Regions from separate parts of the Frankia sp. BMG5.23 genome, predicted to be linked through region 2. Evidence: riboswitches for the same ligand, from Rfam matches in the RefSeq annotation. Region 2 holds a riboswitch; each other region holds the start of a gene.
The links. A riboswitch is a leader RNA that binds a small molecule or an ion and turns the genes downstream of it on or off. The one in region 2 is predicted to bind cyclic di-AMP.
Positions count from the first base shown of each region.

Region 1 (9,888 bases), on a different contig from region 2:
CCGGCAGGCCCGTGGCGAGGCCGCGGTAGAACGCGCTGGTCGCCATCAGCTCCTCGTGCGAGCCCTGCGCGACCACGCGGCCCTCGTTCAGCACGAGGATGAAATCCGCGGCCCGCACCGTGGAGATCCGGTGGGCGATGACCAGCAGTGCCCGCTCGGCGGCGATCCGGCTCATCGCGCGAGTGAGCGCCTGCTCGTTGACGCTGTCCAGCTGGGCCGTGGGCTCGTCCAGGAGCAGCACCGCGGGCTGAGCGAGCAGCGCGCGGGCGATCGCGACCCGCTGCCGTTCCCCGCCGGAGAGCAGCACACCATGATCACCGACCGGAGTCCGGAGCCGCTCGGGCAGCCGGTCGGTGAAGTCCCGCAGCCCCGCCGTGGCCAGGACCGCGGCGATCTGCTCCTCGGTCGCATCCGGCGCCGCATAGGTGATGTTGTCCCGCAGGCTGCCGTGCAGCACCGGGGTGTTCTGCTCGACCAGCCCGACCCACCCCCGGGCGGTCGCGCGGGGCATCGCGCGGACGTCGTGGCCGGCGAACAGAATCATTCCGGCGTCCGGCTCGTAGAAGCGCTCGACAAGCTCCAGGATGGTGGACTTGCCGGCACCGGACGGCCCGACCAGCGCGACGTGCCCGCGAGACGGCACCGTGAACGACACCCCGCGCAGCACTGGCGTCTGCGCGTAGCCGAACCAGACGTCACGGAACTCGATCGACGGCGCCCGCGGGTTCGGCGTCTCCCCTCGTGACGAGAACGAGGACGACACTCGCGACGAGGACAAGGGCGACAATGGTGCCGGCGGGCGCGTCCCGCCGGGGGCCACGACCGCGACGGTGCGCAGCGGACCGCGCACGGACTCGTCGTCGCCTTCCCGGGGCAGCGCGAACACCGCGTTGACCCGCGACAGCGCCCCCATCCCCCGCTGGATGGTCGCCGCCGCCTCGATGAGCTGCGACAACGGCATCACCAGGTAGGTGGCATACAGCAGGAAGGCGACCAGGCTGCCGAGCGAGGCCGAACCGCGCGCCACCAGGACCCCGCCGACCAGGAGCACGACCAGCACACTTCCCTGCACCGCGAGCTGCATCGCGGGGGCGATGATCGAGTCCAGCTTCGCCATCCGGAGGCCGGCCTGGTAGGCGGCCGCGGCGTGGTCGCCGATGCGCGCGGCCTCCCGCCCCTCGGCGCGGTTCGCCCGCACGGTACGGATCGCGGCGAGGGCGCGCTCCAGGTCGGCGGTCATGCCGCCGACGCTGGCCTGCCCACGTTCGGACACCGTCCTGATCCGGGACAGCGCGCCGAGTACCACGACCCCGGCCACCGCCACCACCCCGAGCACGAGCAGGAACAGCCAGGGGTTCAACCAGATCATCAGGGCGACGGCGCCGACGACGCCGATCACGCTGGTGACCAGGGCGGTGAAGCTGTACGCCACCGCCTCCCGCACCACGGTCGTGTCGGTGTTCGCACGAGAGATCAGATCCCCGATCCGCCGCGTGTCGAACACCCGCATGCGCAGCCGCAGCAGGTGGCCGATCAGGCTGGTGCGCAGGCCGAGCAGGACGCCCTGGCCGACGCGCTCGAGCAGGTAGTGCCCGGCGGTGTCGATCACCGCCTGGCCGACGAACAGACCCAGCAGCGCCCCGATGAGCCAGCCGGGAACACCCCCCGCCTGCGCGGCGTCGATCACCCGCATCACGAGCAGCGGTTGGAGCACCCCGACGGCGGTGCCAACCACGGTCAGCGCCGTGGCGATCGCCACCGCCCCGCGACGGCCGCGCAGCAGCGCCCAGAGTTCCGTGACGCCCCGCGACGCAGGCCCCCGGGCAGCTCCCCGGCCCTCCCCCTCAACGACGTACGCCCTCGTCACGAGGCACGCCCCTTCCCCGAAGCCCGCCACTCCCACGGAGCCCGCCACTCCCACGGAGCCCGCCCACGCGACGGAGCCAGCCCACGCGACGCGGCCCGGTTACCGTTCCCGGACCGACGCTGAGCAGCGGCCGCAGGTAGCCTGCCGGCATCGACTCCCCGACGATCACTCCGTCCGCCTCGACCCACGCGTGCGCGGCGAACGGCGCGATGGTGCGCACCCCCACACGCCACGTCGGGAACGTTCCGGTCAACCGGCACAGCAGGGCGGTCGCTATCGAGCGGGGAACACAGCCCCGCGCGCCGCGGCAGGTGAGGCTCACGGCTGTCACCGCCTGCCGGGCGGCGAGCGCGGTGCCATAGTCGGCCGGGCGGGCGCCCGCGCCCACCCCCGTGAGCACCCGGCAGATGCGGGCCGGCGACTGGGTCGCGAGCACCCGCGCGATCCCCACGGCGACCAGCGCGCCGAGCCGACGAGCGAGGGACGGTTTCGCCTCCGGCCGCTCGACCACCATCGGCGCGGTCACCGGGCCCGCGTCCGGGGATCGCAGACCGCCTCGGTCTCGGGTGACCATCGGGACTCGGGCTCGGCCTCGATGAGGCCCACGTCCGCGAGTTGGGCGAGCAGACCCTCCACGTCGCGGCGCGCCGTCTCCGGGTCAACCTCGCTGGTCTCACACAGCCCGCGGACGGCGGCTGCCGTGTCACCGCCGTCGAGCAGGATCCGCAGCACCAGGTCACCCGAGGGGTTGAGGGTCCAGTATCGGCCGTTGTCGATATGGAGGAGCACCGCTCCGTACTGGGTCGGCGCCCGCACCACGTCAGGCCGCAGCGTCACCATGATCACTCACTCCTCCGGTAGCTCAGTCAGGGCCCCGCCGGCTCGCGAGCACCCGCAGCCACGCGTCCGCCGCGAACGTCGGTCGCAGCGCCTGGTGGCGATGACCAGGTACGGACGAAGATCGGCACGCCTGGCGCAGCGCGTCCGACTCGATCAGGCCGAGATCGGCCAACGGGCTGTCATCGCACAGCTTCACCAGGACGTCCTGGCTGGTGCGCAGGCCCTGATCCTCCTCGGCGGCGGTATCCGCCTTGGTCTCGCGGCGCAGGCATTCCTGCGGCACCAGCCGGCGCATGGCCTCCTGCAGTAGCGGTTTGTACTCCCACGGACCGGTGCGCTCTTCGGGCCGCACCGCCAGCACCGCCCGGACCACCCGCTCGTCGAGGAAGGGTGCGGCGAGCGGCGGGCCGACCGGATCGGCGAGCTGGTCGAACAACCGGAACACCGCCGCGCCAGCGCGGATGGCGAAGAGATCGGCGTGGCCGTCCCGGGTCTCGGCCAGCGGCCGGGCGCGCCGGACGGCCTCCGCGAACGCTCCGGCCAGCAAGTCGAGGGCCGTCGGCGTGAGCCAACCCGGGACCACAGGCGGAAAGGCCCAGTCGAGCGAGGCCAGGACGCCCGGGTGGGATCGGCCGGAACCGGCCGGACGGCGCGCGTGGCCGACCGTGGCACGGCGGGCCTGGTCGAGCGCATCGGCCATGTCGGCGAGGCAGTCCCGGTAGCCGCGCGGGCGCATCATTCGCAGGCACGCCATCCACGGCCAGCCCTCCTGCGCTCGGTGTCCGCGCAGGTCGTGCAGCGCCCGCCGGGGCCGGCGGCGCAACAACCGGGGGAGGTAGGCGGGACAGCCGTAGGCGACCTCGTCACCACCGAACCCGGTGAGGTGCACCCGCGGCCCGTACAGCGCGACCCGGTCAAGACCCGCGCGCAGCTTCGCCCGGTCGCCGATGCCGACGAACGGCCGGTCGAGCGGTTCGTCGGCGTCGGCGATGCCGTCGTAAACGAGGGGAAGCCCGGCGGCGGGCAGGATCTCGCGCGTGACGCCAGGGAGCGTGGCCGCGGCCCGCGCGGCGTCGTCGTCACCGGGATCGGGGGCGATCCCGGTGAGCGCGACCACGTCGGCGGGGCCGCGCGCGGCCAGGCAGCACACCGAGGTGGAGCTCAGTCCGCCCGACAGATCACAGCTCACTGTCCCGCCGCCGGCGACCCGCGCCGCCACGGCCTCGGCGAGAGCCGCCCGCAGGGTCGGCGCCCCCTCCGTGCGGGACCGCACCGGTGCCGGTCGACGCCACCACCGCAGGACGGTGGCCTTCTCGTCAGGGCCGACGAGAAGGTAGTGATCCGGGGGCAGCGCGTCGATCGACTCCCAGAGCACCAGGTCATCGAGCGGATGGGGCGGTGACGGGTCGAGCAGCGACAAAGCCAGCGCCGTCCGGTTCAGCGGGGCGCCCGTGAGCCGGGCAAGCACGTCGGCGCGGTCGGCGGCGACCAGGTGGCTGCCCAACCGGGCGGTGAAGACCCGCCGGGTTCCCGTCGGGCTGCCCTGGACGCGACGGTGGCTGTCGATTTCGGCGATCACGTGGTAGTCGCCGGCCACGGCGCGCGCGAGGTCGAGAGCGTGCACGTCACGGGCCGAGAGAAGCAGCCGCAGGAGCTGTCGCGCGTTGGTCGCGGCACACCCGATCAGGGCCAGCCGCGAGCGCCCGGCGACGGCACTGACCATGGCATCGTCCGGCCAGTTGCCGACGATCCACGGCCGCCCGGAGGCATACCGCAGCATGCGACGAGCCCCCGGCGGACGCACGACGGGATCACGGTCGGCCAGCACCAGAAACCAGCAGGACGGAATCGGGACCACCGCCACCCCGGCCGCCGTCACGCAAAACGCCGCCAGGAGTAGTCACGCCCCCAGCCCCAGCGGCCGTTCGTCACTGCGGCGAAGCTGCCGGCATCTTCCAGTCGCGGGGGGAGGTAGATAGCCTTCATCGTCTTCTCCTCAGCGGTTTCCGCGCGCCCTCGCCCCGGTGGCGTGCGCCCCGGTGGCGATACACGGCGGCGCCGCGCGCGTGGCCCGGGCGCCGGCCGGCTGGTCCAGCCCGTATGGTTGAAATTCCCCCGCCGGGTTCACTGGCGGTTCAGCTGACTTCCGGCGCACGACTCGGCCGGCACGGCCGTGGCATCAGGTGACCCACGAGTCCGGATTCAGTACATGCTGATGGGCACGCCGCAGTTCGACACCGGGCTCGATCCCGAGTTCGGTCACCAGCCGCCGGTAGACCGTCTGGTACTCGGCCAGTGCCTCGGCCCGCCGGCCGGTGTGTTCCAACGCAAGGATCAGCTGGGCCCAGAGACGTTCCCGGGTCGGATGTTCGACCGTGAGCGCCCGCAGGGTCGGCAGCACCCGGTCGTACTCGCCGAGGGCCAGGCGGGCGTCGATCAGGTCCTCGCACACCGCCCAGCGAGCCTCCTCCAGCCGGAGGACCTCCGCGCCCGCGATCTCCGCCGGGAGCTCGTCGAAGGCGTCCCCCCGCCACAGCGCGAGGGCGCCTTCGAAAAACCCGGCGGCGCGTTCCGGCGAGCCGGCGCGCACGGCGGCGCGGCCCTGCTCGGCGGCCGATTCGAACCGCTTAGCGTCGATCTCACCGGACGCGACGACCAGGCGGTACTCCCCCGGCCGGCTCTCGATGCGCCCGGGGCCGTTCCCCCCGGCTCCGGACGTGTCCAGGGGCGGCCGGAGGGTGTGCCGCAGCTCCGAGAGATAAGTCTTGATGTTGCCCCCGGCGGAGCGCGGCGGGGCATCCTGCCAGAGCGCGAGCCGCATCCCGTCCACACTCACCCACTGGCCGGCGTGCAGCAGCAGGGTCAGCAGCAGTATGCGCTTCTTGCGCTGGTCGATGCGGACCTGCTCGCCCGAGGATCGCCGCACCTCCAGCGGCCCCAGGACCGCGAACAGGAGACCGGCCCCGGTCACGGAGGATGCGTTCGGACTCGCCTCAGGTAGGTAGTCGTCGAGCATCGTGGCTCTCATCGATCGGGCCCCCGTTTCGGTTTTCCCGTGCGGGCCGGCTGGTCCCGTGCGGGCCGGCTGGTCCCGCCCGGGCCGGTGCCGTCTCCCGACCCGGTGCTCCCGGCCGGGTGCTGGCCCGGTGGCTGAATACCCCCACCTCACCCCGGGTAGTCATCCGGTGCGTGCGGATATCGAGCAGCGCCCTCGGGCGGGTCGGGAACACCGGCCGGCGGCAGCGGAGCCCGGTCGGCGGGCCTCGATCAGAGTCAGATCCCGAGCTTCGCCCGCGTCTGCGGTCCGACGATCCCGTCAACCACCAGACCGTGCTTCAGCTGGAAGTCCTTGACCATGTGGTTGGTCTGGTACCCGAACTTCCCATCCACGCTGATCGGGTAGCCAAGGCTGGCGAGCCTCTTCTGGATCTGGTGGACGTCGAGGCGGAACCCGAGGCCGACGGCCAGCGACGGGTAGCGGGCCGCGGGTGCCACCACGGCCGCACGCACCGGGGCAGCCAGCGAGGAGTAGGAGATGTTCGTGAACCGCACGCCGCGCGAGACGGCCGCCGCCGCCGCCTGTCCCCGGGCCAGGTAGCGGTAGTGCAGGCCGTTGGTGTAGGCGCTCCAGGCGGTGATGCCCTGGCCTTCACAGACCTTCTTCGCCGCCCAGGCGTTGACGGCCGGGTCGTAGAGGTTGCGGTTACCCACCCAGCCGGCGTGGGCCCGCATGTTGATCTGCCACAGGCCGCGCGAGTCCTCGCCGTAGGTGGCGTGGGCGTAGGGGTTGCCGCCGGACTCCGCAAGAGCCACCGCGACCCAGGTGGCCAGCGGAACGCCGCGGCAGCCGGGCAGTCCCGCGTTCGCGGCCGCGCTGGCGATCGTCACATCGGGGACCGTGGTGGCGGCCCTGGCCGGGCTCGCGGTGGCGAACATGCCGGCGCCGGCGCCGATCACACCGACGGCGGCGACAACGGCGCCCCGGGTCCGGGTGGAACGTTTCCGATGCTTTCCCTTGGCCATTTCTTTGACATCTCATTTCGGTGTCGTCGAACACAGACGGGTGATCGAGGGGAGGGATGCCGCTCGAAGGAGGGCGAGCGGAGACGACCGCGCTGGAGAAGGGCAGCACCCAGTGCCGGTCTGCCGGTGCGCCGAGAGGCCGTCCGGGGACGACCGGGGACGACCGATCGACGCGCCCTGGGGATCCCGGGGTCGATGGGCTGAACAGCACGGCAGGCGGCCGTGGTCATTCCGTTCCAGGCCTGGCGGGCCCGGTGGACGGCAGGGGTCAGCCGACCACAGACGACGAGGCCGGGTGGCTTTCAGCCGAGCTGGTGGTATGGCGCGTCAGCGCGATCGGCCGGTACGGGCACCGACCGGATGGCACGTTCTCGCGAAGACGTCAGGGCGAGAACGGCGCCCCGTATGGCGGGGACGCACCGCGGGTCGCGCCGAACGGCGTCACGGTCCAGAAGACCGGAGCCGAGCGTTCCTGAAACACAGGCAACGTCGAGTCCTTCCCGTACGCCTGCGAGGTTAGCTGTCGGGTTCGGGCCGGGAAGCCCGGCCGTTTCCGCGGCGTGCGCGTAACGGCTTAACCCCAAGGGTGGCCCGCAACGAGCCACCCGGAGGAACGTGGTTCCCCCGCTTCTGCCCAAGATCTCTCGGAGGGAGCTGCGGACCGTGGACAGAACTCGGCGTCGGCCCGGAGCTGTTGATACCCCGCAACCGTAGCGAACTACAGACCGTAGTGACAAGTACGAGTTGTGCCGAATCTGGGCGCATGTTGGTCACGATGCGTGCATAACGCTGCGATGCCGCAACTCTCGGACATCAATAGCAGCTACCGGTAGCGACGCAGATCACCCGTCACGACCGGATCTTGGCGATATGGCCGGTCTGTCGAGACGGGGACCGGTGGCCACGAGGTCCGGTAGTCACCGGGACCGCCCGGCCGTCCGGCAACCCAACCCCGGCAACCACGGCAACCACGGCAAGCGGGAAGCCTGGCCCGGGGGTCGGGTGGCGTGCGGACGGGTACGCAAACGCGAACGGCGCAGGCTTCGAGCCTGCGGCTCGAAGCCTGCGCCGTTGAAAAACGGACGATGCGGTACGGGACGGACGACTGACCCGCGGATTCGCGTGATTCGCGCCGGCACCCGCCGAGGAAACACCTGCTGAGCGGTTGGGCCTCCCGCGAAGGCACACCCCGATCGGACCGGCACGCGGGCGCGCCCGGCACCGGGCGAGATCAGTCGACCGACCGGTCCCGCTGCCGTTGCCGTGGGGCCAGCCGCGAGACACGGAGATTCTCGAGGAACAGCAGGATGTGCGCGCCGACCGCACGCCGGCCGGGGCCGGCGAGCACGCCATGCCCCCCGGGCAGCGACGCCAGCCGGGCCCGGCGCGCGGTCCGCGTCATCATGCGCGCCAGCGCAAGCGGGCTGACCTCGTCGCGCTCGGCATGGAGCAACAGGATCGGCAGGTCGGGAAGCGACCGTGGGATCGGTTGTCCCGGATCCTCGCCCGCGATCTTCCGGTACACCAGCGGCAGGTCGAGCAACACGAGGGCATCCGGCCGGACCGCTGGCGAACCGGCGCCGACCAACGCCCGCAGGGCCCCGCTGTCCGAACCCAGCAGGACGAACGGACCATCGGGGGCACGCGCCTCACCAAGGGCGAGGACGGTGTCTCTCCCATGGTCGAGAAACGTCACCTGATAGCCGTCGAGCGCGAGCCGGAAAGCTAGGCCCTCGAAATGTTCGGCGGATTCTCCACGACCGGGAAGAAGGACCACACTGGCTCTTCTCGAGTGGGTGGGATCACCACTGGGCCAGTAACGGGTTCCCGGCCCCCCCACATATCCACGGGGGCGCGGATGAAAGTATGACGACGAAACCATGGACGACACAGCATGCTCCGATCGGAAACCGTCCAGAGATGTACCCGGTACTGACCGGACATCGATACCGAGGCGGCTGGCGTCCACGCAGGCGATGACGATCTACGGACAGACCTATCGAGTGACCGTGAATCAGGAGAACGCCAGGGAGAACACCGAGAGCGAGGGAAATCCGAGGAGGCTAGTAAAGCACGTGAAGCGGCCGGGTCGGACAACCGGACGAGGCCGCTCGCAGGAAGTCAATGTGGCCACGGACGACCAGGGGGGTCATCCGACCCACCGAGGAGAACATGACCATATTTTGCCTATCCGACGGCTACCTGTCAACATGGTCAATATTGTTACTCAGGTGTTTCACCCCATGTCCGCCCGAGGATACGTAACCGTAGCCACCGGTCGTGACCGAGGCCGCGCATCATGTGCCGCGCATCATGTGCCGCGCATCATGTGCCACGCGCCGCCGCACAGCCGGACGCCGGGGCGGAGTCGGGTGACCGCCGGCTGCGCCCCGGCGCCGTCGGGCCGGACGCGGCTCAGGCGGCGGCGCCCACCATCGTGTTGCAGCTCTCCGCGCAGGACCGGCATGCGCCGGCGAGCTTGGCGAGCTGCTGATCCTGCGGCATCCTCTCGCACATCTCAGCGCACATCACGCAGATCCGCGCGCACATCGCGCACATTTCCCCGTGCATCGGCGACATCCGGCACATCATGTCGGCGCAGGTCCTGGTGACGGCCGCGCAGTCCATCATCAGCCGCATGTTCGCCGACTCCATCATGGCGCCCGGCATGTCCATGCAGTAGGAGATCGTCTCCTCGCACAGAGCCGAGCAGGACATACACTCCTCGATGGCCTTCCGCATGTTCTTATTGATCATTTCAGCGTGCTGCATGAGAACCCTCCAGGCATTGGAGACGCGGCACCCCGTACCAGCGAACGGCCCGGACCACCTGACGGCAGCCGGCAGCGGGGCCCCTACGACGATAGCTTTCGGGGGCCGATCCGCATCTCGGTCAATCGCCGTCCCAGAATGGATCCGACGAAATCCCGCGAGCCATACTAAGGGTATTTCTTTTGATATTTCGTGAACATTCCGGAAAACGGGAGAGTCAGCCGGGCGGCGACACCGCGGGCCGCTCGGGAACGATTCTCGGCACCTCTTCCATCACCATGGTGGGGCGGACCAGCTTCCCGGGCAGCCGCGGGTGGGGCAGCACCGCGCGACCGCCAAGGAACACTCCGCTCACAGCGTCCGGCCGCTCGAAGATCGACAGGTCC
Region 1 is NZ_JDWE01000002.1:144,917-154,804, reverse strand. Features, by position in the region: gene BMG523DRAFT_RS01730 (ABC transporter ATP-binding protein) at 1-1,759, opposite strand, end outside; gene BMG523DRAFT_RS01725 (lasso peptide biosynthesis B2 protein) at 1,845-2,393, opposite strand; gene BMG523DRAFT_RS01720 (lasso peptide biosynthesis PqqD family chaperone) at 2,390-2,707, opposite strand; gene BMG523DRAFT_RS01715 (asparagine synthase-related protein) at 2,730-4,571, opposite strand; gene BMG523DRAFT_RS26125 (lasso RiPP family leader peptide-containing protein) at 4,583-4,693, opposite strand; gene BMG523DRAFT_RS01710 (AfsR/SARP family transcriptional regulator) at 4,887-5,723, opposite strand; gene BMG523DRAFT_RS01705 (peptidoglycan-binding protein) at 5,981-6,730, opposite strand; cyclic di-AMP (ydaO/yuaA leader) riboswitch at 7,222-7,420, opposite strand; gene BMG523DRAFT_RS01695 (alpha/beta hydrolase) at 7,962-8,507, opposite strand; gene BMG523DRAFT_RS01690 (four-helix bundle copper-binding protein) at 9,146-9,502, opposite strand; gene BMG523DRAFT_RS01685 (amidohydrolase family protein) at 9,720-9,888, opposite strand, start outside.
Region 1: it holds a riboswitch for cyclic di-AMP, as region 2 does, so the genes downstream of both, BMG523DRAFT_RS01705 (peptidoglycan-binding protein) here and BMG523DRAFT_RS04150 (transglycosylase family protein) in region 2, are expected to answer to the same signal.

Region 2 (9,888 bases):
CCGCAATGGTGCCGGGCAGCGCGGCGGCCAGGCCTGCCCCGGCGATGACCACCGAGATGTCGCGGGCCCGTAGCTGACCCACGTAGTCGGCGAGGGTGCGCGGCGCGCGGTGCGCCGACAGCGACACCTGCTCGTAGGGCACACCGAAGCGTTCCAGAGTGGCGCCGGCCTTGCTCATGGTCTGGGTGTCCGACGGTGATCCGAAGACGATCGCCACCTGGGGATGATCCGGCCCGGGGGTGCTCTGCGACACGGTCTACTCCTTCTTTCTATGTCCTGCGGGATCCTCGCCGGACGCGACGTCCGTTCGACGGACGTCGGCCGCGTGGCGCATCCGGGACGGATCTCCGATGTCGGTGCGGTAATGGGCGCCGGGCAGCGAGATGCGGCTGACGGCCTCGTAGGCCGATCCTCGCGCGGACTCCAGGTTGGAGCCGATGGCCGTGACGGACAGCACACGGCCGCCGGCCGAGACGACCCGACCATCCGGCTCCCTGCGGGTACCGGCGTGCAGGATGTCGACGCCGGCCAGCGCGCCGGCGGCGGCGAGCCCGCGGATCGGGTCGCCGAGCCTGGGGGCCGCCGGATAGCCGTGCGCGGCGACGACGACGCTGATCGCCGCGCCGGAGCGCCACACCGGTGCCCGCCGGCCGGAGAGCACGTCCGTCAACGGCGTCGTGAGCAGGGCGAGGATGGCCTGCACCTCGGGGTCACCGAAGCGCACGTTGAACTCCACCACCCGCGGCCCGCGGGTGGTCAGCGCGAGCCCGGCGTAGAGCAGACCGGTGAACGGGGTGCCGCGCCGGGCCATCTCGGCCACCGTCGGCCGGATCACCGTGGTGACGATCTTCGCCGGCAGGCCATGCGAGGCCCAGGGCAGCGGGGTGTACGCGCCCATCCCCCCGGTGTTCGGGCCGGTGTCGCCGTCGCCGACCCGTTTGTGATCCTGCGCCGGCAGCATCGGGAGGACCGCGCCGGACTCGGTCACCACGGCGAACAGGGAGACCTCGGGCCCGTCGAGGTACTCCTCGAGGACAACCCGGTCGTCCGGTCCGCGCAGGCTCGCGCGGACCGCGGCGACGGCCGCGTCGCGATCCTCGGTCACCGTGACGCCCTTGCCGGCGGCGAGCCCGTCGTACTTCACCACGTACGGTGGCCCGAAGACGTCCAGGTCGGCCAGGGCGGGCTCGATCTCGGTGTGGTCGCGAGAGGCCGCCGTGGGCACCCCGGCGGCGCGCATGACCTCCTTGGCGAACGCCTTGCTGCCCTCCAGCCGGGCCGCGGCCGCGCTCGGGCCGAAGACCGCGAGACCGCGGGCGCGTATCTCGTCGGCGGCCCCGGTTACCAACGGCATCTCCGGACCGATGACGGTGAGGTCCGCGCCGACCGCCTCAGCAAGGTCGGCGACGGCGTCCGGGTCAGCGACGTCGAGCGGGCGGGGCTCGGCGAGCTCGGCGGTTCCGGCGTTTCCGGGCGCGCAGACCAGCGAGCCGACCCGGGGATCGCGGGCGAGCGCCCGGCACAGCGCGTGTTCACGGCCGCCGGAGCCGACAACAAGAATCTTCATCAGTTCACCTCGCGACGCAAGCAGCGGCCCGGTGCGCGGCGGCGAATTCCCGGTAATGCCGGCGGAGCGGGCCGCGTCGCCGCCACGGCCGTGCGCGGGGGACGCGAGGGTCGGTGGCGGCCGTCACCGGTTGTCCCTGGCGCGCGGCGCCGGGACGGAGATCCGGACCGGGCGCGGGTGCCATCGCGAACCGGCGAACCCCGTCTGGGGCATCGCGTCGTCGCAGTTCGGTCGGGTCACGGTTCCACAGTAGCGGGTGTGCTGATCATCGTGCGCGTCGTGCCCGGTCGGTGCCGGTGACTCCCGGCCGATCACCTGGGACGATCCGCGCTGAGCGACTACAGCCCGACACCCGACCGCCAGAGCAGGTGGGCCATGCCGTGCACCAGGTGCAGCGCGCAGCGGCGTGCGTCCACCTCGGCCATGCCCGCGACGATGGCGGCGGCGTCGACCGGCCAGACCCGGACCTCCCGGCCGAGCACGGTCAGCGGGGCGGGATCGTCGCGGCCTTCGAAGGCGCGCCCACCCGGTTCGACGAACAGGTGCAGCGACCGCCCCGCAGCCGGGAAGTTCTCGCAGCGCCAGTACAGCAGCGGCCACGCCTGCAGCCGTTCCCGCCGTCCCGGCCAACGCCGGCGGCGACCGGGGTCAACGGCCGCCTCACCCGCGTCCGCCCGGTCCGCCCGATCCGCCCGGTCCGCCCGATCCGCCGGGTCGGCCCGGGCCGCCGGGTCCGTGACCGCCCGTGTCGCCCGTGTCGCCCCGCCCTCGCTCAGGTCCAGCGCGGGCAGCGGCCGCCCGGCACGGTACCGCGCCGGCGCGCGGTGCGGCGCGGTGCGGGTCGCCCGCACCGTGACCGGTGGTACCAGGTGTTCGGCCGCGCAGAAGTCCAGGAAGTCACGGATCTGGGCGTCGACGTGACTGGCGACGGCCGCGGCGCGTTCGAGCCGCTGTGCCTCGGCCCGCTTCGAGCTCCGGATGGCGTGGCTGCCCCGCAGCAGCACGTCGGTCAGGGTCTGCGGCAGAGCCTCGCCGGTGGGGGAGAACCCGACCGGCCAGGCGTCGGAGTCGGTCGGGTGCAGGTAACCGCGTCTCACGGCTGGTGGCCAACGGGCCGGTTGCGGGGCTTCGGCCGGTTCCGGCAGCGACAGCGGTGTCCGCCCGGGGATGGAAGGATCGTCATCCGACGGCCGGGACCTGACAACGGCCACCGCCACCACCCCCGGACGTCATTGCTTTGCGTGACCGCCTAAGCGTCGACGGTAATGCTTCCGGGTGCAACCGGAACCGACCGGATCTCGGCCCGCGCCGGGCGGGATCAGATCAGGTCCGTTCCGGACCAGTCGTTTCAGACCAGGTCATTGATGACGAGCGTCTGGTCCCGCCCGGGACCGACGCCGACCGCCGACACCGGGGCGCCGGAGAACTCCTCCAACGCCCTGATGTAGTCCTTCGCGGCGCCGGGCAGGTCGGCGAACGACCGGACGTCGGAGATGTCCTCGTGCCAGCCGGGCAGGTCGGTGTAGATCGGCTTGGCGTGGTGGAACTCGGTCTGGGTCATGGGCATCTCGTCAACCCGTTCGCCGCCGAGGTCGTAGCCGACGCAGATGGGCACCCGGTCGAAGCCCGACAGGACGTCCAGTTTGGTGAGGAAAAGGTCGGTCAGGCCGTTGACCCGCACCGCGTAGCGGGCGATTACGGCGTCGAACCAGCCGGTGCGCCGCGCCCGGCCGGTCGTCACGCCGAACTCCCCGCCGATGCGGCGCAGCTCCTCTCCGACCTTGTCGTCCAGTTCGGTGGGGAAGGGGCCGGCGCCGACCCGGGTCGTGTAGGCCTTGATGATGCCGATCACCCGACTGATCCTCGTCGGGCCGATGCCGGCGCCGGTGGCCGCGTAGCCGGCGGTCGGGTTCGATGACGTGACGAACGGGTAGGTGCCGTGGTCGACGTCGAGGAGGGTGCCCTGGGAGCCTTCGAGCAGCACGACCTTGCCCGCGCGCAGCGCCCGGTCGAGGATCAGACCGGTGTCGGCGATGTGGGGTTGCAGGCGTTTCGCGTAGTCGGCGTACTCCTCGACCACCTCGTCGAGCTCGATCCGGCGCCGGTTGTAGACCTTGGCCAGGACCTGGTTCTTCTCCCGTAGCACCAGTTCGAGCTTCTTGTGGAAGATGCCCGGGTCGAGGAGATCCTGCACTCTGATGCCCGTACGGGCAACCTTGTCGCCGTAGGTGGGACCGATGCCGCGACCGGTGGTACCGATCCGCGCCTTGCCCAGGTAACGCTCGATGACCCGGTCCAGCGCCCGGTGATGGGGCATGATCAGATGGGCGTTCGCGCTGATCAGGAGCCGGGAGACGTCGATGCCGCGGGCGGTGAGCCCGTCCATCTCGGCCAGCAGCACGCCCGGGTCGATGACGACCCCGTTGCCGATCACGGGAACGCAGTCGGCCCGCAGCATGCCACTGGGAATCAGGTGGAGCGCGTAACTCTCCGCCCCGATGACCACGGTGTGGCCGGCGTTGTTGCCACCCTGGTACCGGACGACGTAATCGACGGCGCCGCCCAGGAGGTCGGTCGCCTTTCCTTTTCCCTCGTCGCCCCACTGGGCACCGATGAGGACAAGAGCAGGCACCGGGCGAGGTTACTAGGGATGGCGGGGTCGTGGGGCCGGCTGCGGCATCCTCGCTGGTCTCCACCACCGACGCGGCCTGATGAACTCACTGTCAGGTGAAGCCGAGCTCACTGGCAGCGACGGAATCGCTGTCGGCCAGGAACGTCCGGCAGCGGGTGGCCTCCTCGGCCTCCCCGATGGCCGCGGCCGCCCGACCGAGAGCGGCGAGCGAACGCAGGAACCCGCGGTTGGGTTCGTGTGACCAGGGGATCGGCCCGTTGCCCTTCCAGCCCGAGCGGCGCAGGGCGTCGAGGCCGCGGTGATAGCCCGTGCGGGCGTAGGCATAGGCCTCGACGGGTCGTCCGCCGGTGAGCGCGAGCTCGGCGAGCGCGGCCCAAGGCACGCTGAACGCGGGCAGCCGGGCGGCGACGGCATCCGGCGGATCACCGGCGACCAGCGCATCGGTCGCGGCCGCGTCGGAGGGCAGGAGCGTCGGCGGCGGACCGGAGAGCAGGTTGGGCTTTCCCGAGGTGGACGGCGTCGTCATGAGTGCATCCTGCCCGACGACCGGCCGCACACGTCATGGAGGTCACCCCGGACGCGCTTGCCCTGCGCGCACGGTGACCGGTCGGTCAGGCCCTGACGCTGACGTTCCACAGATTCTGGCCGACGACCCCGGGTTGACCGTCGCTCACCCGGGTGAGGTACGAGTACAGCGCGGCGATGCCCTGCGACTGCGGTCCGAACTTGCCGTCGACGGTGAGTACGAAGCCCTTCTGACGCATCCTGTCCTGCCAGACGAAGGCGTCCGGGCGAACGTCGTCGCTGAGGGACGCGTCGAGGACCGTGCCCCTGAACGAGCCGTCCCCCATCTCCCGGCGGGCCCGGTCCAGCGTCATGGGGGGTTCCACCGGGGTGATGGCCTGCTGGATGACGTCACCGGAGCCGCCCGGGACACTGGCCGGGCCGTTGTTGGTCAGGCCCATCTTGACCGAGCAGGACGGCCATGGCTGCCAGCCCCGCTGGTTGTAGAGCTTCGCGGCCGCCTCGTCCTGCGTGGCGGGCGATGCCTGGTACGGGCGGCCGGAGTACCCGAGCCCGTGCCAGGTCTGGTCGTCGAACTGGTAGGCACCGGAGAAGCCGTTGCCGGTGTTGACCGCGTAGTTGCCGCCGGACTCGCATTGGCGGAGCTTGGCGAAGTCGTCGGAGGTGGCCGCGCCCGCCGGAGCCGCGGTGACCGCGAGGCCGCTGCCGACGATGGCCGTGACCGCGCCGGTGGTGCGCAGGATGCGACCGGCGGGCGATGGGGCCTGCGGTGCTCGATGTCTGCCGCCACGACGCCCAGAGGGCATGTCAGTCCAATCCCGTCGCCTGCGGGGTGAGCTGTCGGGTGCGGGCTGGGATGGCCCGGCCGGAGGATCCGACCCCGGGTGGGAACCGCTCTCCACCATGGGCCGGGACGCACCGGCTTTACCCCAAGGACGCCGCTTGCGGCGCCCGAAATGTGGGTCCCCCACTCCTGCCCGCTGCGGTCGATGTTCGTTCCGGCCGCTCGTACGGGGGCAGGACTCGGCGTCCGTCCGGGCGGCCTCGCCGACGAGGCGAGTGAGCGGCACTCTAGCGAGAACCGCTCATGGAGCGCAAACCGGGGTGGTCCGGAGTAACCAGTGAGGATCGCGCGAATCGTGCCACTTCCATACAGGTTCCGCAGGTGGCTCGCTGGTCCTGCTGTTCCTCGTCGGCCTTGCCGAAGATCGGCTCTGCCGAAGATCGGCCCTGCCGGAGGCCGGTCAGGGTGCGGTCCTGGTGATGCTGGTGGTGGGTTGTACGGGCCGGCCCGTACGGGCCGTCAACCGGAGATCGTCCGGAGACAGGTCGGGCCAGCCCGTCGTCGAGGTGAGATCCCCTGACCGGTGTCGCCGGGGTGGGATGTCCGGTTCCCGCGGCGGTCGTCCCTCCGCCACGGGGGCGGAGCGAATGGATCAGCTGATGGAGCTGATGGGGCTGATGGGGAGGATCAGCGGAAGGTGGCCCGCCAGGTCGCCGGGCCGACGATGCCGTCGACGGCGAGTCCCTTGGCGGCCTGCAGGGCGCGGGCGACTGCGGCGGAGCGTGGTCCGTAGCGGCCGTCGATCGTGATCGGATAGCCCAGATGGTTGACGCGGGCCTGCCAGGCCCGCACGTCGTCACGTACCTGCCTGGCCAGTGCGGTCGTCAGGTTACGGGTGAATACGGGGGTGCTCATGGAGATGGGGCTGACCGTCAGCTCGCGGCGTTCCGTCGTGCGCGAGGCCTGGCCCGAGGAGCTCGACGAGCCGCCCGCGAGCTGGTCGGCGCCCATCCCGCGGCCACAGGCCGGCCACTGGCCGAAGCCGGACCGTCGGGCGAGCTTGAGCGCGGCCTCGTCCTGGACGGCCGGGGAAGCCTGGTGCGGCAGACCGCCGTAGCCGAGGCTGTGCCAAGTGCTGGCGGAGAACTGGTAAGCGCCGTAGTACGCGTTGCCGGTGTTGGTCGTGTAGTCACCGCCGGACTCGCACTGCCGCAGGCCCGTCCAGGTGGTGGCCGCATCGGCCGGCTGGCTGAGCGCGAAGGTGCCGCCCACCGCCGCCGCGAGTACTGGTGCGACCACGAGGGCCCGGGCCCGGCTGCGGGTACCGGCGCGGCATTGTCGGCCACTGATACGTGCGTCGGACATGTCTTGTGGTCCTTCCCCACGCCTGCGAGGTGAGCTGTCGGATTCGGGCTGGGAACTGCCCGGCCGTGCCAGGGATCCCTGGAGACGGAAGCCGCACCGGAAATACCTTTCCGGGTGGTCGTCGCACATGGCTTCACCCCGAGAGCATCGAATCCTTTCGATACTCGGAGATGGGTCCCCCGTTCCTGCCGCCCGGTTCGAGAAATCGTCGGCCAGGGGCAGGATTCGGCGTGCCGCCCGACGAATGCCCGACGTTGTTGCCGGGCACGGCGAAAACCATAACCACGCCGCCCGGCGAGTCGCCAAGCATTGAATAGGGTGCGTGAAAAAGAGCACACTCGGCGCGCCTGCTTGAGTAGGAACTGGCGGCCTGGTATCGCGCGTGCGCGCCCGCTCATCAACCTGGCGGTACGGCGTGCGGAGGCATTTGTGCTCGGCCGATCACCCTGTTTGCCGATGGTCGACGATGAGCGGAGAGTCCCACATCAGGCCAGATGCGTGACATGTCGACAAAGGCGTGACGGCCCTGCTACGAGATCGACGCGAGTGATCGGCCTGATACTACGCTTCGTCCATTGAAGCCTGTTTTTGTGAGAAAAACAACGGAAATCGGGCGGTAACTTGCGGCGTTGTGATTTTTGCACACGGCGGATTCAATCGGACACCGACTGTGAAAAGCGCCCGTCGGATCACCACAGTGGGCGAAGGGGTTCCCTGGGGGTGGGGCGGTAGGTGAACGGTTACCGAAGGTCCGGTGCGTGTCCGCTCATTTGGCCGAAACCTGCTGGTTGCCGGCGGGGGCGGCGTTACGCGAGGAGCGGGATGCCGCGCCCGCTAAACAGTGGTCCCCCAGCCGTCGGAGCGACCGGGGGACCGCGCGGGCCGGCATAGTACGGGAAATCGGCGGGTCGTGCATCGGACCGGGGCGGGTCGGATGTCCGCCGCGTGCCGGTCGTTCCGTCCGCCGGAAATGATGGAGAGGGTCGGACCGAGGGGTCCGGAGAATGTCCTCGGACGAGCGGCGGCGGTTGCTCGGTTGCCCGTTCGCGGCCGGCGGCTATCTGTCCGCTTGTCCGCCGGCCGGCGGACAAGCGGCCGGTATCCGACGAACCGATCCCGCCAGCCGGCGTGCGCTCCTGGGCCCGACTATGCCCGCCCGAGGCTGGTGCCGGCGGAACGGAGGTCCTCACACGCCTGGGCGACGCGGGCCGCCATGCTGCTCTCCGCGAGCTTTCCGTAGGTACGCGGGTCGTACGCCTTCTTCACGCCGACCTCACCGTCCACCTTGAGAACGCCGTCATAGTTTTTGAACACGTGGTCCACGATGGGGCGGGTGAATGCGTACTGGGTGTCCGTGTCCACGTTCATCTTGACCACCCCGTAGTCGAGGGTCTCGCGGATTTCGGTGAGAGCCGACCCGCTACCGCCGTGAAAGACGAGGTTGAACGGCTTCGCGCCGGCTGGCAGCCCGAGCTTCCTGGCGACGTACTCCTGTCCTTCGTGCAGAATCGTCGGGCGTAGCTTGACGTTTCCGGGCTTGTACACACCGTGCACGTTGCCGAAGGTGGCGGCGAGCAGGTAGCGCCCCTTCGCGCCGGTGCCGAGCACCTCGGCCGTCCGCCACATGTCCTCCGGCGTCGTGTAGAGCTTCTCGTCGATCGCGCCGACGACGCCGTCCTCCTCGCCGCCGACGACCCCGATCTCGACCTCGAGAACGATCTTCGCGGCGGCGGCGTCCGCGAGTAGTTCTTCGGCGATCTTGAGGTTCTCCTCGAGGGGGACCGCCGAGCCGTCCCACATGTGCGACTGGAAGAGCGGCTCGCGTCCCTGGGCCACCCGATTCTTCGAGATCGCGATCAAGGGGCGGATGTAGGTGTCAAGCTTGTCGGCCGGGCAGTGGTCGGTGTGCAGGGCGATGTTGACCGGATACGCCTTCGCGACGTGGTGGGCGAACTCGGCCAGTGCCTCCGCGCCGAGGACCATGTTCTTCACCGTCGAGCCGGACAGGTACTCGGCACCGCCGGTGGACACCTGCACGATGCCGTCACTGCCGGCTTCGGTGAAGCCCCGCAGCGCGGCGTTCAGGGACTGCGACGAGGTCACGTTGATCGCGGGGTAGGCGAAGGACTGGGCCTTCGCCCGGTCGAGCATCTCGGCATATACGTCTGGCGTGGCGATGGGCATCGGTGGGGCTCCTTACGAACCTGTAGGGGCGCCGATCAGCCATGCACCCGCGGTGCAGGGCAGCCGGATCGGGCCGAAGCCCGCCGTGGACTCCTGATGGGCGAAGGGTATGACGCCTTGCCCCGTCCCGGGGTCGGATGCGGCTGACGTCGCCGGCGCGGTGCGGATCCGCGCGATGTGGTCCCCGCCGACTTGGTCGGCGGGTGCCGACCAGGGGCCGGCACACTGGTCGAGTGGACGTCGGCAGCCTGTCCGGGATGACGCTGTACGTCGTCCTCTTCGCGGTCATCTTCGTCGAGAGCGGGATCCTGATCGGGTTCTGGCTTCCGGGTGACACCATTCTCTTCGCGGCCGGGCTGATGGCGGCGGACGCGGCGTCGAACGTGTCCGTCGCGGTCCTCTCGATCGGGGTCGCGGCGGCAGCCACCGTCGGGGCGGCGGCGGGCTACTACACCGGGCATCGTCTCGGCCGGCCGTACCTGGAACGCAGGCACGCCACGGTGCTGGCCCGTACGGAGGAATTCTACCGGCGGTTCGGGCCGATCACCCTGGTCGCGGCCCGCTTCGTGCCGTGGGCGAGGACGTTCGCGCCGGTACTCGCCGGGACCGTGGCGATGTCATGGTCCCGCTTTCTGATCGCGGTCGTGCTCGGGGCGCTCGTCTGGGGGACCGGATTGATCCTTCTGGGCTATACGGCGGCCGCCATTCCTGGGCTGCGGGACGCGGCGGTGTGGATCGCGCTCGTAGTGATCGTCATCTCCGTCATCGCCGGGATCGCCGGCGAGCTGCTGCGCCGGCGATCGGGCCGGCTCCCCGACCAGGGGCCGCGGT
Region 2 is NZ_JDWE01000006.1:1,100-10,987, reverse strand. Features, by position in the region: gene purE (5-(carboxyamino)imidazole ribonucleotide mutase) at 1-253, opposite strand, end outside; gene purD (phosphoribosylamine--glycine ligase) at 257-1,567, opposite strand; gene BMG523DRAFT_RS04165 (hypothetical protein) at 1,906-2,736, opposite strand; gene BMG523DRAFT_RS04160 (adenylosuccinate synthase) at 2,916-4,199, opposite strand; gene BMG523DRAFT_RS04155 (DUF3151 domain-containing protein) at 4,291-4,725, opposite strand; gene BMG523DRAFT_RS04150 (transglycosylase family protein) at 4,811-5,530, opposite strand; cyclic di-AMP (ydaO/yuaA leader) riboswitch at 5,533-5,722, opposite strand; gene BMG523DRAFT_RS04145 (transglycosylase family protein) at 6,196-6,873, opposite strand; cyclic di-AMP (ydaO/yuaA leader) riboswitch at 6,880-7,114, opposite strand; gene fbaA (class II fructose-bisphosphate aldolase) at 8,020-9,057, opposite strand; gene BMG523DRAFT_RS04135 (DedA family protein) at 9,291-9,888, shown strand, end outside.

Region 3 (9,888 bases), on a different contig from region 2:
TGCGCATCGGAACGCCGAACCGGAGTGGACCGCGGCCAGGAAGACCGTCAGGAAGACAGAGCGCGACGGGCTCCGGAAGACCGGGCTCAGGAAGACATGGTGGGCCTACGGAAACGACGGCAGTCGCAAGGACGGATCAATGAGCGGCGATGTGGCCACCAGTGACGTTGTGGCTACCAGCGGTGGTGTCGCCCTGCGCGCCTTCCTTCCCTGACGGGGTCTCACCCGCAGCCGGCGCCGTGGGACGGCCCAGCAGGTACCAGCCCCACAGCCCGGCGGGCACCGGGGCCCGCCTCGGCGCGCCGGGCACCTCCCGGGCGTCCATCACGTCGAGCAGGTGATCCCAGTAGCCCGTCAGGCGGGCCGCCAGGCTTCCACCGAACAGCCTGCTGTGCAGAAGGTGCGGATGCGGTCGGGTCGGAGCGTGGCGCATCGCGTCGGAGAAGCGGTCGAGGAGATCCCGGCGCTCGTCGTCGGACAGCTCGGCCATCAGCTCACGCAGAAGTTCGTCCTCCAGCGTCGCATGTTCGACCATCAACGCGGCCAGATCCCGGCGCAGGTTCGCGACCGGCTCCGCGGGCCGGTTGAGGTCCCCCTGGACGTACTGTTCAATGCCGCGCATCACCGAGGAGCAGCGCCGCGCCAAGCGGCCCAGGTCCGCCACCCGCGCCCGGCCGCCCACGACCCGGCGGGCCATCTCCGGGTAGACCACCGACTCCATCGCGCTCAGGTGCGCGGAGACGGCGGCCACGGCCGCGTCGCTGGCGCGCAGCGCCTGCCGCGGGTCGGTCGACGGACCATCCACGTCACCGTGGGCACCGACGTCGCGCGAGAGCTCGATCAGACGGACGGCATCCTGATGCGCGGCCTCCACCAAGGTCACCAACGTCTCGGCCATGACCACCTCGCAGCCCATGGGCGGATACCCAGCGGAGAGCTACCGGGATCCAAAGCTACGCCTATCCGACCCGGTCCGCATCTCGGCAGCCACCACGCAGCCGTAACCCGGTACCCACAAAGGGTGCCAGTCGCCTCGCTCGGCACCTACACTCTCAGGCTTGGTCCCCCTGGTGTCCGGCCGTGGCCGCGCCGAACGGCACCGTCACCGGGCGAGGAACTCGTCGAGATCGGCGAGGAACCTCGTCTCGTCCTCGACCACCAGGCCGCCGACATCGGCGTGGCCGGGCGGACCCGGCTGCGCGAGCACAATCGAACCGGCGCCGTGCCGGATGGTGAGCCGCCGCCCGAGCATCGCGGCCAGTCGCATGGAAGCCGACCCGCAGGCCTCGTCCTCGGTGACGCCGTGCCTGCTGGCGAAGGCCCGGGCCCGCACGACCCCGCCCGGCTCATCCTCCCACGCCCAGAGCTGGGTCAGGTCCTCGGCGGGTGGACGGGGCAGGTCGAGCGCGTCGACCTGGCCCGGGTCCGCGAGCATCTCATGCCACCAGCAGGGCACGGCGGCCAGGGCGCCGCGGACCCAGACCCGGCCCTGCTCCTGCCAGCTGACCGCCTCGCCGCCGGCCGGGCGGAGGATCTCCGGATGGCCACCGAGCAGCCGACCCAACAGCCAGGCCGACCCCACCAAGGCGTGCCCCGCCATGGGCAGCTCCCCGGTGGGCGTAAAGGTGGCCAGCTCCGCCAACTCCGGGTCGTCGACGAAGACCGTGGCGGGGCAGCCCAGTCGGCGCGCGACGACGGACCGCTCCCGCGCGTCGGGCAGCAGCTTCGCGGCATCCAGCACCACGGCGAGCAGGCTGCCGCCGGCGCCCGTCTCGTCGGCGAACACCCGAAGCGTGCGTACCTCGATCCCGATCACTCGATCCTCCCTGTGACGTATCCCATGCGCCGGACGTGTATCTCACCCTTCGTGCCACACCACGCCGGCACAGTTGCCAGGCATCCGCGTCCACGGTGAAGCCCGGATCGCCTCCGGACGGCCGGCACCGACTTGTCACCATGAAGGTTCACCAGCGGGGAAGGGCGTGGGAGATGCCGACAGGTGGACCTGGACATGGATCGGCGGCAGGGAAGAAGGCAGTGATGCGGGACGACGCGGTGCCGGGCGAAAGGGTACGCGACGAGACGGTACGCGAGACCCGGGGACGCGACGTTGATGGCGCGCGCCCGGACGGCGGCGACCACGGCAGCCAGCATCCCGTTCGGGAGGTGCTGGGGGACGCCCTGGAGCAGGCGTCGGCCAACGCCCATAAGCTCGCCGGCGCGCTGACCCGTCCGGTCTCCCTGGTCCGGGTGGGTCGCAAACGACGCGGGGCGCCCCGCTCCGAGCTACCGCGGACACCGGACGGGCGCGTCATGGCCTGCGGCGTGTACAGCCATGGCCGGCGGGTCACCATGGACATCGACCAGGCCGACGCGCTGCGGTTGGCGCGGTCCGAACGCAACGGGTTCGCCTGGCTCGGCCTGTTCGAGCCGAGCTACGAGCAGCTCACCGCGATCGCCGAGGAGTACAGGCTGGACAAGCTCGCGGTGGAGGACGCGGTCACCGGCCACCAGCGCCCCAAGCTCGAGCAATACGAGAACCACCTGTTCATGGTGCTCAAGACGACCAGTTACGTGGAGCACACCCAGGTAACGGGCACCTCCGAGGTAGTCACCACCGGCGAAATCATGATCTTCCTCGGCGAGGACTTCGTCGTGACCGTGCGGCACGGCAGGCACGGGGAGATGACGAAGCTGCGCGGCCGGCTGGAGGCCAACCCGGAGATGCTCCGGCACGGCCCGACGGCCGTGCTGCACGCCATCTGCGACAGCATTGTGGACGACTACGTCCGCACCGTGGAAAGCATCCAGGCCGACGTCGACCAGATCGAGACGGGCGTCTTCCACCGGGATCAGAAGCCGTCGACGGAAAGCGCCTACCAGATGAAACGCGAGCTTCTGGAGCTCAAGCACGCGGTGCTGCCGCTCGCGGGCCCGTTGCGTACCCTCACCATGGACGCCCCCACGATGGTCGACGTGGCGATGCGCCGTTACTTCCGGGACGTCGCCGACCACCTCGAGCAGGTCAGCGAGCGAATAGCTCACTTCGACGAGCTGCTTTCCTCCGTGCTCCAGGCGACGCTGACGCAGGTGACGATCGCGCAGAACGAGGACATGCGACGGATCAGTGCCTGGGTGGCGATCGGCGCCGTCCCGACCGCCGTCGCCGGGATCTACGGCATGAACTTCGACCACATGCCGGAGCTTCGTCAGACGTGGGGCTACCCGGCCGTCCTGGCCGTCATTACGACGATCTGTCTGTTTCTCTACCGTGCGTTCAAGCGCAACGGCTGGCTCTGACACCGACCTGCATGCTATGCGCGCATAGACCACGACAATGACGGCAGATCCATAGTCCCTTTTTACTATAAGTTGGCTGACGCGACGTATCCGTACGATGGGTTACCCCTGGCCCGCCACGTCGGTTACCGTTACCAACCGTGTCGGAGCAACCGGGTCTCGCGCCAGCCGCTCGGCGCGGTCCCCGCCGACCCCCCACCCCTCGGGGGACTCCATGACCTCGCCTGACCCCAAGAGTCGTAAAACGGCCATCCTGCCCGATCGGGGCGATCTCATCGCGGAGCTCGCCGGCCGGCTGGAGGCCCTCGACGCGCTCCTCAACCGGCTGGAGGATGCCGAGCGGCAGGCCGCCGACGCCAGCGAGCATCTCATCCGGACCCGCCGGTGGCAGGAGGACACGGTCCGGACCATCCAGGAGGAGCGGGCTCGGATGCGCCAGCGCCAGCACGCCCTCGACGAGCTCGCCGACCACGCCCGCGCCGCGGTCGAGGCGCTGGCGCACCACCGCTCGCTGCCCCGTGAGGTCCACGAGCTCGCGGTCGAGCTCCAAGTGCTCGATGCGGCGGGATTCCTCACCCGCCGCGGCTCCCGGTCCCGCTGAGGGGGGTGCACACCCGGCCTCACCCGTCGACTACTTTAAGTAGTCAAAATCGCCCACGGGCCGCGGGAGGGCTACCCGCCCGCCCGCCTCTCACCCGGACCGGCCGCCGCCGCGGACCCCACACGCAACGAAAAACCAGCAGGACAAACGGGGCGCGAAGGGCCTTAGGGCCGCCCGGTCAGCCCGGCCGACCGCGCGGGCCGCCGACGCCGCGCGACGGGAACTTCAACGCGCACTCGCTGTAGTTGGGAAGGACTAGTGTTTACCCACCCCATCCAAGTGGACTAGTCTCACGCCGACGTCACGACAACACCGGGCCGAACGCCGAGTCCTGCCCCCGGCCCCGGTGTCCCCTCCGAGTCGTCATCAGGGGCAGGAGCGGGGGACCCACCTCCACCGGCCGGCGCCGATCCGCGGTGTCGACCTAGGGGTGAAGCTCGACGCGTGAAGGTCACGCGAGAGCCGGGCAGCCCAGCCCGAACCCGACAGCTCACTTCGCAGGCGCACGGGAAGGAATACACCGTTGTCCGCGCAAAGCGTGCAGCTCGACGAAGAAACGCGAGGCGCCGGTCGCGGCCGTCACCGCGCACCCTCCGCGCCCCCGGCCGCCCGCAGCCGGGCCCGGGCCCGCGCCTTCGCCGCCGTGACCACCGGGACCGTCGCGGTCTCCGGAGTGGCTCTCGCCGGCTGCGCCACCGACATCAACGCCGACGCCGCGAAGGACGAGCAGCCGAACACCGCTCCGATCACCCTCGCCGCGCAGATCGGCTCCCAGGCCGCCCTGGGGGGCAGCATCGCCGCCGCGGCGGTCAGCACCCACGGCTCCACCTCCCTGCTCGGCTCGACGGGCGGTGTCGACGCCCCGCCCCTGGCCGGCAAGGTTCAGGTCGGTCTCCGGGTGACCAACCCCGACGTGAGCGTCAGCGCGGACCAGCCGATCGACATCGGCTTCTCGCTCTACAACGAGCAGACCCACGAACCGCTGGCGAACCAGCTGGTCAAGGTGCAGGTGAAGCTCCCCACCGGGTGGGCCACCTTCAAGCACCTTTACACCAACGCCCAGGGCTACGCCTCCTACACGGCCCGGGTGCTCACCACCACGAATGTCACCGCGGTCTTCGACGGCACGGACGCCCTGCAGTCCGCCCGCTCGGCGAACGACGCCACCCTGCGCGTACGGCCGGCGCCCACCCCCCGGCTCGTCCGCAACGCCGCCTGGTCGGATCTCCTCACGACAGGGGACGCCGCGGACCAGGCGTCGGTTCCGGTCCCGTCGAGCTCCCTCGGGGAGAAGGCCGTCTACCTGGCCTCCCTGCAGGCCGGCAAGCCCTACGTCTACGGTGCGGAGGGCCCGAGCTCGTTCGACTGCTCCGGCCTCATCCAGTACATCTTCAAGCAGCTCGGCAGGAGCGTGCCGCGGACGACCGACGCCCAGTTCGCCGCCGCCACCCGGGTGTCGCAGTACAACAAACAGCCCGGCGACCTGATCTTCTTCGGGACACCCGGGAACATTTACCACGTCGGCATCTACGCGGGCGACGGCATGATGTGGGCGGCGCCGCACACCGGCGACGTCGTGTCGCTCAAGAAGATCTATACCACCTCCTACTACGTCGGTCGGATCCTCTAGCGGCCGGTCGGAGCCGGCGCACCGCCCTCATGCCGACGCAACGGCTCACCCGGCTCCGGTGGATCGCCTTCGCGGCTGGGGCGCGGACCACACGAGCCCTGCCAGTCCACGAGCGGCCGGCTACCGAGCCCCTCTCCAGGCGCCGACCCGAAGCCGTGGAAGCCGGACCCGGGACTCCCACCCACCGGCGAAGCCGCGGACAGACCAGCAAGCGGGCCCTGTCACCGCCCGACAACCCGCCTATGTGGTTCCTTTCCAGCTCTCCGGACGGGCCCTCCTTCCGGTGGGACGGACGTCAGATCTCCCCCCCATCTGACGTCCGTCCGGCCGGAAGGCCCCCGATTCCGCCGGCCTTCCCTCGGATTCCCCCCCCATCCGCACGGGAAGGCCGGCGGGCCTCGGGCCCCGGCCGACCAGGTCCGCCGATGCCGCTACCCCCCTCCCGGCGGCATCGGCGGACTTCAGCCCTCGGTCTCTGCCCGGTGCGGAAACCGCCCGGCCCGCTCGCGGGCGCCGCGGTCAGGCCCCCAGCCGGTGACCAGACGAGAACTTCCACAGGGTCTCGCTGACCTTCCGGTCCCAGGAGGCCTCCGGGGCCCGGCCCTCCGGGACACGGTCCTGGCAGGTCGGCCCGGGCTCCGGGTCGAACTGCCCGACGACGCCGACCGCGGCGAACTCCGGCTTACCCGGGGCGCAGGCGGCGGTCAGGGCCAGCCGGGCACCCTCGCCGATCCCCCACACGTAGACCCGGTTCGGATCCACCTTGGTCCGTTTCGTGGAGACGAAGCGGACCACGTCGCGCAGATAGCGCACGTCGGCCCCCTCGGGTCCGTCGATCCGCCACGTGCCGCCCACGGCTTCCGGGAAGGCCACCGCGAAGTCGCGGGAGTTCGCGAGCTTGCCGGCGTCACTCTGCCGGTCAAGTGACTTCGCGTCCGCGTTGTCGTCGTGCAGGATCAACACCAGCGGAAGCGGGTTGGCGGGATCGGACGGGGCCTGGACGAGCAGCTCGCGGCCCGCCGACGCGTAGTCGCCGGGCAGGCTGACCCGCTGGGTCTTCGGGCGGTCACGGGTCCCGAGGTAGCCCCAGACGACCACGATCACGACACCGACGATGAGCACGGTTCTCTTGTTTTTGCCCCACCATCCGGCGAGGGGATTCGACACCACGGTCCAACCGAACCACACCGCTGGCCGGGAAACGCCGCAAACCTGGCAGCAGATGACGACAAGACCGGGGTCAGACCGGGGCCTGTCCGCCTTGTCCCCCCACTTGTCCCCCCAAAAAAAGCCAGGGGAGGCGTCAGGTGACGGCCAACGCGCGGCGCCGGGCCTGGCGCAGCACCTCCACCTCGCGGGGCGCGTCCAACGGCGGCAGCGGACCATGGACCCAGCTCAGCAGGAGATCGGCGAGGGCGGGATTCTGCGCGAGCACCGGCCCGTGCAGGTAGGTGCCGATGACCCGGCCATCCACGATGCCGTCCGTTCCGCCGTCACCGTCACCGATCCCGAGCCGGACCGTACCGAGCGGGATGCCGCTCGCGCCGGGCAACCGCCTCGTCCGCCCGGCGTGATTCTCATACCCGTACAGGGTGGGCAGGCCGAGCCGTGCGTCCGGTTCCACCACGATGTCCCCGACCGCACGCGCCGGCGGCGCGTCCGACGGGCCGAAGGAGCGACGGGTCTCCACGTCGACGAGATTCAGCCCCTCGTGGATCTCCCCACCGGATGGGAAGGTCGCGCCGATCACCTGGTAGCCGGCGCACACGGCGAGCACCGCCGCTCCCGAGCTCACCGCTCGCCGGATCGCCCGGTTCTGCCGGATGCCGTCCGCGGCGAGGACCTGCGGTGCGTCCTCGCCGCCGCCGAGCAGGTAGATATCACAGCTCTCGGGCACCGCCGACCCCGCGGGAACGTTCACCACCTCGACCGGCAAACCACGCCAGCGCAGGCGCTGGGACAGCACGATCGCGTTACCGCCGTCGCCGTAGGTACCAAGCAGCTCGGGGTAGATCAGCGCGATCCTGGTCGCAGAGCCGCCCGTCATCGCGTGGATCCCCTCATCTCGCGCACAACCTCACTGCGTGCACAACCTAGCCGCGTGCACAACCTAGCCACGTGCACAACCTAGCCACGTGCACAACCTAGCCACGCGCACAACCTAGCCACGCGCACAACCTCACTGCGTGGACCTCACCAGCAGATCGCGGAACGCCGTGTAGTTGGCGACGACGTCGACCACCTTCTCGTTGGCGGCCAGGGCCGCGTCCCGCGCACTGGCATACACGCTGTGCGGCACCTCCGCATAGGCCAGCCGCACGCTCATGTCCTCCTTGCGCTCCCCGGTGACCAGCACCTGCCGGCCGGCGAGCCGTTCGAACGGCACGTCCCAGATCCAGGACGGATCCCGCCCGTCAGCGGTCTGGGAGTTGAAGTCGATGACGACAGGCCGCGGCGGCGCGTCCGCCAACAGCTCCATCATCTCCACCCAGCCAGCGGGGTTCTTCGCCAGCAGCAGCCGGCCTCGATGGCCCTCCTCGCCGAGCGCCACCTCCTGATAGCGACCCTGCACATCGCCCAGGCCGGTCATGGCCGCAAGCGCATCCTCGATCTCGACGCCGAACTCCCGGGCCGCGGCGGCGGCCATCGCCGCGTTGCCGAGGTTCACCCGTCCGGGCAGATCGAGCCGGGCCTCGATGGTGCGGCCGTACCAGAGTAGTTCCCGGGAGCCGGTGACCGCGACGATCGGCTCGGGCCTGGCCAGCCCGCACTCGGACCACCAGCCGCTGCTGTTGCGGTGTAGCAGCCGGGCGCACTGCGGGCAGACCATCGCGTCCGCCGTCCAGTTCTGCCCCGCCGACACCCAGACCTGCCGGTGCCAGCCCGCCGCCGCCCAGGCCACCAGGGGATCATCGACGTTCGCGACCACCGTCGTGTCGCGCAGCTCCGAGCCGAGCTCGCGCCACATGGCGGCGATGCGCCGCGTCTCGTTGGACCGGTCGAGCTGGTCACGGCTGATGTTCAGCAGCAGGACCACCCGCGGCGAGATCTCCCTGGCCACCTTCGGCAGCCAGATCTCGTCCACCTCGAGAGCCGCCGCCGCGTCAAACGGCGGCCGGGACAGCGCGGCCAGCACCCCGGGCGCCATGTTCGCCCCGCCGCTGTTCGACTTGACCGGCCCCAGGGTGCCCAGGGCCCGGGCAAGCAGCCTCGTGGTGGTGGTCTTGCCGTTGGTGCCCGACACGCAGGCGGTCATCCGGTGGGAGCCGACCTCGGCGAGCGCCGCCGGGGATACCCGCAGCGCGAGCTTGCCACCGATCATCTCGCCGGAACCACGGCCGAGCCGGCGTGACGCCTCGGCCGCCAGGCGTTCAACGGCGAGCGCGGCCTGGGTCCTGGCGGTGAACCGGCGGGGGATTGATGTCGTCATCGCGGTTTCTACAGTGCCACGACGGCACCGGGCGGCGAAGCCCGCCCCGTCTTCTGTTCCGATAGATCCCGGTCCAGTCCCCGGTCATCGGCCCGGTACCACCCGGTAGCGCCCCCGGACGGGGGTTTGTTCCAGCCCGGACATTACCTCACGTGAGCTGGCGTTACCCATAGTCCGTTGGGGAAGGTGTCGACCGGACCACCGTCGCGGAATCGACGCGGCATCGCGGTAGAACTCACCTGACAGGGTGAACCGGAATACCCACGGCCGCCCCCACAGGTGAGAATCACAGGCGGAACACGGCTGGTCGGCGCGGGTGCGCCGGTTTGGCCACCGGGGGCCGCGCCGGGCGGGCATCCCGGACCGGCACGGCCGGCCCGGGTCCGCCGCGCGGTTGCAGAAGGGACGTGAGGGCGCACAGTGACCACGAAGGCAATCGCGATCGCGCGGGTACACGGCCACTGGTCGGTGCACGATCTCGACCCGGCCGACGTCGACGACCTCGACGCCCTCACCGACATGATGCGGGATCTGGGTGATGGCCCCGTCGTCGCCTTCCTCGAGGAGGACGACGAGTACCTCGCGGTGGTCCGGGTGTGTCCCGACGACCCGGATCCGCAGGTCTTCCTCTCCGATCGCCGGGTCCTGGTGACCTCCGACCTCGCCGAACGCCTGTTCGCCGACGCGCTGCCCTCGATGGCGGGGCTGACCACCCCGGACGACGAGGATGACGCGTCCGCCGTCACCCATGCCGCCCCCGTGGGCGATCTCGATCTACTCGGCGATCTGGGCACCCCCGCGGAGGCGTTGTTGGAACTGATCGGCGAGGAGGGGATGCTGCCAGGCGATGTGATCAGCGCGCTCAGCGAACGGGCCGGGGCGGGGGAGATCCTCGATGACGCACGTGGCTGAGCCCACCGCTTCGGT
Region 3 is NZ_JDWE01000008.1:138,831-148,718, reverse strand. Features, by position in the region: gene BMG523DRAFT_RS06245 (hemerythrin domain-containing protein) at 137-898, opposite strand; gene BMG523DRAFT_RS06240 (PhzF family phenazine biosynthesis protein) at 1,103-1,816, opposite strand; gene corA (magnesium/cobalt transporter CorA) at 2,041-3,300, shown strand; gene BMG523DRAFT_RS06230 (hypothetical protein) at 3,515-3,901, shown strand; cyclic di-AMP (ydaO/yuaA leader) riboswitch at 4,253-4,419, shown strand; gene BMG523DRAFT_RS06225 (C40 family peptidase) at 4,425-5,531, shown strand; gene BMG523DRAFT_RS06220 (PHB depolymerase family esterase) at 6,051-6,653, opposite strand; gene BMG523DRAFT_RS06215 (type 1 glutamine amidotransferase) at 6,835-7,578, opposite strand; gene BMG523DRAFT_RS06210 (MurT ligase domain-containing protein) at 7,711-8,961, opposite strand; gene BMG523DRAFT_RS06205 (tRNA adenosine deaminase-associated protein) at 9,382-9,873, shown strand.
Region 3: it holds a riboswitch for cyclic di-AMP, as region 2 does, so the genes downstream of both, BMG523DRAFT_RS06225 (C40 family peptidase) here and BMG523DRAFT_RS04150 (transglycosylase family protein) in region 2, are expected to answer to the same signal.